DNA from 2 places in the Pedobacter sp. P26 genome. Region 2 is predicted to be linked to the other one. Evidence: riboswitches for the same ligand, from Rfam matches in the RefSeq annotation. Region 2 holds a riboswitch; the other holds the start of a gene.
What was found. A riboswitch is a leader RNA that binds a small molecule or an ion and turns the genes downstream of it on or off. The one in region 2 is predicted to bind fluoride.
Positions count from the first base shown of each region.

Region 1 (3,194 bases), 790 kb from region 2:
TTAGATGTTTATGCTTTTTGTTTATTAGGGAATCATTTTCATCTGCTAATCCGGGTTAAAGAAAGTTTAGCTTCTATAGACCCGAACGGTGATTTTTCATTACATGATATTGTAAGCAAACAATTTAGAATATTTTTTAATCCTATGCGTTAGCATTTAATATTCAGCATAAAAGAATAGGAACATTATTTCAGACACCATTTAAACGCGCTGATATAAATGATGATTTTTATTTAAGTAGACTCATTTATTATATTCATGCAAATCCTCAAAAGCATAACCTTATATCTGATTTCAGAGATTGGAAATGGAGTTCTTATAAGCGTATTTTATTGGAAACTGATATCAAACTAAAAAAGCAAGAAGTATTGGACTGGTTTGGCGGGAAAGCAGAGTATTTAAAATTTCATTCTGATATTCATGGGGCTATATTATTCGATGAGCTTTGACAACCTTACTTTGTAGAGCACTAGAAGGTTTTCAAAGCCAATTTGGTGGAATAACAGAATACCTAAAATTTTCATTCAGACATCAGGAAGCTATATTATTCGATGAACTTTGACAACCTTACAGGCCTCTTGTTGAGAAGGTTGTCAAAGCTACCTCAAAAACTGGTACCTCTTCAACAATAAATGTTTTGGAGCACCAACGGTTTGCGATCTGTAAATCCCGGTATGACCCGAAAATAGGTAAGCGGTAACGCAGGCTAATGCAATATAAATGCCCGATGCTGTACCAAACAGTTCTATGCCCATAAAAATACAGGCCAATGGTGTGTTCGCTGCCCCTGCAAATACTGCTACAAAGCCCATTCCCGCCAATAAGCCAAAAGGCAAGGGAATAAACAAACTTAAAAAACTACCGAGTGTAGCCCCGATAAAAAATAGTGGAGTTACTTCGCCGCCTTTAAAACCTGCGCTAAGGGTAAGTGTGGTTAAAAATAATTTTATGACGAAAGTGTAATAAGTTTCCTGTTTTATAAAAGATTCTGAAATAACCGGAATACCCAGTCCTATGTATCGTGTATTTCCGATCAGGTAAATAATGACCACTAAAATTATTCCGCCAATAAATGGGCGTAATGGTGGATATTTAATTTTGGCAAAAAGGCTGGATAGCACATGGGTTAATGCAGAAAAGCTCCGCGCCGTAAGACCAAACAATATTCCTGCACCTAAAGATAACAATAGGTTTATCGAATCCACTTCTGGTACAGTGGCTATAGAATAATGGGTATGACTAACTCCCCAGACATTGCAGGCGTAATTGGCAATAATTGCCGTTATAAATGAAGGAAGAATTGAACTGTAAGTTAAACTTCCAATCACAAAAACCTCCAATCCGAATACGGCGCCCGCCAATGGTGTTCCAAAAACAGAAGCAAAACCGGCGCTGATTCCGCAGATGAGGATCACTTTCCGATCTCTGGCTTTAAGTTTAAACAGTTTCGTAAACTGGTCGGCAAAGGCCCCTCCAATTTGCACCGCTGTGCCCTCTCTTCCAGCCGATCCGCCAAATAAATGGGTTATAATCGTGCCGGCAAAAATGAGCGGTGCCATAATCAGCGGAATTACATTCTTGGGCGATTGTAATTCCTCAATCAAAAGATTGTTTCCTTTAACAACCTTTGCACCCCAATAATGGTAAGCCAAACCAATGATTATACCAGCAGTTGGTAAAAAAGCGATAATCCAGACGTGTTGCTCACGATAATTAGTTGCCCAATTTAAAGTTTCTAAAAACAGCGCAGAGGCGGAGCCAATAATCCCCCCAATATTGCAGAGATCAGTAGCCACTTTAAAGTGCTCATTAAGAGTAATCCGAAGTCGAATTTAATAAAGTGTTTGATAGACAGAAGAAATCCTTCTGTTAGTTTTTTAACAGGCATTTGTATTCAATTTTAAATAAAAATCGTAGGAGTCATCAGCCTGTTTGGGCGGTTTTGGCGGTACCCCATCGCCATTGTTCCAAATGTATAAAATTTAGACATTTGTTGCAAAATCTTTATCACCTTTGTGCAGCTAACTTTAAACCATGGATTTTACACCAGAAATAAAAGACAAACTACACCAACTACAGGAAAAGTATACAGCAATGGGGCAAGATATGGCATCATACCTCGATGGACTTCTGTATGCCAATTTCTTAACCTATTGGGATTACATCCATTTGGATACTTTGCTGAGCTTGCAGAGCCCTAAAACGCCAATACCTGATGAGGAGATTTTTATCATGTACCATCAGATTACCGAACTTTATTTTAAGCTTGTACTACATGAATGCAGACAGATTGCGGAGCATGAAAATTTAACTGTCGATTTTTTTACGGCACGGGTAAAACGGATCAATGCTTATTTCAACGCCTTAACCACTTCTTTTGAAGTGATGGTTGATGGTATGGAGAAAGAACAGTTCCTGAAATTCCGCATGTCATTATTGCCTGCCAGTGGATTCCAGTCAGGTCAGTACCGGATGATTGAGATCTGTGCTACGGATTTTATCCGATTGGTAGACAAATCAAAACGTGAAGAACTAAGCACTGCAACAATAGAAGAACAATTCGAAAATATTTACTGGAAATTCGGTGCAACCGAACTGGCTTCGGGTAAGCAAACGTTAACCTTAAAGCAATTTATTAAAAAGTATGCAGCTCAGTTTCTACAACTGGCAAAAGATCGTACTCTAACCAATTTCTCCGCTTTATACCACCAATTACAAGCCAATGGAGCCGATGTTTCTGCCCTTGGAGAAGAATTGCGTAAGCTGGATTTGTACGTAAATGTAGAATGGCCCTTATCGCATTACAAATCGGCCGTACGTTATTTGGAGAAAGATCCTGTTGATATTGCGGCAACAGGTGGAACCAACTGGCAAAAGTACCTGCCTCCGCGCTTTCAAAAAAGGATCTTTTATCCATTTCTATGGACGGGTGAGCAAATGGAAGAATGGGGTAAGGGATGGGTGCTTAGTGTACTCAAAACACTCAAAAACAAAGATTAATATTGCAAAAAGCTATTAAAAAAGCCTGTTTTTTCTTAATTTGCACGAAATAATTAATGATTGAATTAGAGAATGACAGAATGATTGAATTGCGTGATGCAAATCCATTCACTCATTCAAAAATCAGTCATTCAAAATTAAAAAAGTATGACCGAGACATTAGATATAAAAATCACTAAAACAGAAGAAACACG
Region 1 covers NZ_CP192574.1:5,917,058-5,920,251, reverse strand. Annotated here, with positions in the region: gene ACQ86H_RS27545 (voltage-gated chloride channel family protein) at 600-1,796, opposite strand; fluoride riboswitch at 1,908-1,970, opposite strand; gene ACQ86H_RS27540 (tryptophan 2,3-dioxygenase family protein) at 2,035-3,000, shown strand; partial or broken gene ACQ86H_RS27535 (branched-chain amino acid aminotransferase) at 3,148-3,194, shown strand, end outside.
Region 1: it holds a riboswitch for fluoride, as region 2 does, so the genes downstream of both, ACQ86H_RS27545 (voltage-gated chloride channel family protein) here and ACQ86H_RS23705 (hypothetical protein) in region 2, are expected to answer to the same signal.

Region 2 (3,194 bases):
TAAGTGGCAATATGAGGCATCTAAAAAGTATGCCTCTTATTTTTTAAACATTAAGAACTTGAAAATAAGTCACTTACAATAGATTAAATTGAATTTTTCGGTTCGAACTTTTTAGAATTTTCCCTAAAATTAAGATATACCGCAACTATTTATAAAACACCAATTGTCTAGACATCAGTGTTGAACTCCATAAACTGCTATCTAATTAGCCAAATAAGCATGTGGATTAGTTTCAATTGCGAACATCGATCAGCTTGAATATTATTCAATTATAGGATAAACGGGGGAAATCCGTTTGGTCTAAATTTTTTTACAATTATGCGCAAATGCCATGTAGCTTGCATTTAATTTAGAAGGTACATACCCTCGGTTTAACAACGTGATTGATTTAACACCGCCATTGAAATGAAATTTGTATTTTTTGTTTTTTGAAATAATTTGATGAAGCGGGAATTGAAAGTTCATGCATTATTTAATGCATTCCTCAACTCGCATCTAGCCTTCATTTTCATAGAATTCGAATTATCAAGTACTCATCATCAAAAACTGAAATTCTTATTTGAATAATGGAATGAGTTTATGAGAATCATATCCTAAAAAACCCATTTTTTTAAGGCTAGAGAAAGGACATACCAAGAACAACCTCAAACCTTGGTAAATATCAAATAATGAGGGAATAATGAAAATAAAATGAATGGAATAAATTTGCCTATTTATAAAAATGAAAGGGCAACTAGAATGCTGCCCTTAATCAATTAATGCTCACGGTGATTGGCATCTTAAGCAGCTACTCCTGTCATTCTTCTGCATTCTTCCGCACAAGCCTTACAAGCATCTGCACATTCCTGACAATGCTGGGTATGATGATTACTACACTCATCTCCGCATTGCTGGCAAATATCTGCGCAAATACGGCAAATGTCTTGAGCAAAAGAGCTACCCATACTCATCAATTGAGCGGCAGAGTAGCAGATGGCTGCACATTGCATATCAAGCTCAATACACCGCGCCATCATTTTCACGTCTTCTTCCTGAGTGCATGAACTTGCACAATGATTGCAAATTGAAGCACACTTTAAGCATGCATCAATACAGTTTTTCCATTCATGGTATCCCATAACTTTAATTTTTTAGGGTTATAAAAAAATTCCTATATAGATAACATGGTTATTTCCAGGCGGTTTCATTTTGTTTAAGAAAAGCTTTAATCCCGTGATATGATGCTTGTTTAAACGGTAGAAGAATAAGAAACTGGTTCTCGTATTCAAATAAGGAGGAATAGTGATAAATTAAATTCTCAACACCTACTTTAAGATTTTGCACATCATTTTATTAGTATTATATTTGCAATACGGAAATGGTGTCCTTCCGATTCAACCGCTTTTTTCAAAAGCTGATGGCGCCTACAATAGAAATTCCAGCAGGTAATAAAATCTGCCGGTCAAAGTATTGTAGGTGAAAAAATTAAAAATAAATTCTCAACTCTTATTGCTGGCAGCTATCTTAATTGCGCTTGTCTTACTTTGTCTGTCTGCCAAAGTGAGATCAGTGTTAGCAATGGTCCTGCCGGTTGAAACTGAATGGTTCTTGTGGATAAATCAGCACCATAATGCATTCTGGGATACGATCATGTACTGGGCCAGTGATAAGCGTTTTTGGCTTCCTTTTTATGCCTTCATTATTTATTGCCTCTTCCAGAATTTCTGCAAAAAAATTTGGCAGGTTCTTATTACCATTGCGCTACTAGTTGCTAGTGCAGATCAGATTGCTTCAGGACTGATTAAAAACACCGTTAAGCGTCTACGCCCTTCCCATGAACCGAATCTAACTACGATCATTCATTTAAGTAAAGCAGGTGCGGGTGGGATGTATGGATGGCCATCCGCTCTTTCATCACCTATCTTCAAAAGCATTCTTTCCGCTGGTTCGGCATTTACCGGATCATTGCCGGAGCAACGGTTCTTGTACTCATTTACTTTGGAATTATTCAATAACGGAAAATTAACATAAAACTATGTGGTGGATCTACGCGCTATTATCAGCTTTCTTTGCTTCCCTTACGGCCATCTTTGCAAAAGTCGGCGTAACCAATGTCAATTCTGATTTGGCTACTGCCATACGAACGGTGGTAATACTGATTGTAGCCTGGGGGATCGTAATGGCCAGAGGCGAACTTAAAGGAATTACGGAACTGTCAAAGCATAACCTGCTATTTCTTTTTTTATCTGGCCTTGCCACCGGCTTGTCCTGGATATTCTACTACAAGGCTTTGCAGATCGGGAAAGTGTCCCAGGTCGCCCCTGTTGATAAGTTGAGTGTTGCCCTAACTATTATACTTGCAATGGTGTTCCTGAAAGAAGCTCTTACCCTGAAAGTATTCTTTGGTGCCCTGCTGATCATTGGGGGAACACTGGTTTTGATCTTTTGAGAAACTCAATTATTTGTAAGCAACCGAAATACTAAAAATCAATATAAAACAAAAAACTATGAAATTAACTAAAATTCATGCCCGTGAAATTTTGGATTCCAGGGGCAATCCGACAGTAGAAGTAGAAGTCACTCTTAACGGAACAACAGCAAGGGGTATTTCTCCATCCGGGGCAAGTACGGGTGAAAAAGAAGCCGTAGAGCTTAGAGATGGTGATCCAGAGCGCTATAAAGGTAAAGGCGTGGAAAAAGCAGTAAAAGGGATTAACGTCGAAGTCGGCAAATCAGTCACCGGCTTATCCTTTGAGGGTCAGCAGGCCTTCGATGATCATATAATTGGTCTGGATGGAACCGAGAATAAATCAAGGCTCGGCGCAAATGCGATGCTTGCGGCCTCAATCGCCTTCGCCCGGGCTTCGGCCGTTGCAAAAGGGATTCCCTTGTATAGGCAGCTAGTGGAAAGGGAAGGTTACGTAATGCCCGTACCGTGCATGAATGTCATTAATGGGGGAAGGCATTCTGATAACAACATCGATTTTCAGGAATTTATGATTGCCCCTCATAACGCCCCCTCGTTTAAGGAAAGTATCCGTATGGGCGAAGCTGTTTTTCATTCCCTGAGAAGTCTGCTAAAAGCGAAAGGCTATTATACCGGAGTTGGTGACGAAGGTGGGTTTGCGCCAAATCTGAGTTCTAATGAGGAAGCCGTCCAAATCATCATGAAAGCGATACATATTGCCGGTTTTGCTCCAGGCAAGGATATTTCC
Region 2 covers NZ_CP192574.1:5,123,498-5,126,691, forward strand. Annotated here, with positions in the region: gene ACQ86H_RS23700 (four-helix bundle copper-binding protein) at 780-1,118, opposite strand; fluoride riboswitch at 1,345-1,413, shown strand; gene ACQ86H_RS23705 (hypothetical protein) at 1,456-2,010, shown strand; gene ACQ86H_RS23710 (EamA family transporter) at 2,015-2,428, shown strand; gene eno (phosphopyruvate hydratase) at 2,487-3,194, shown strand, end outside.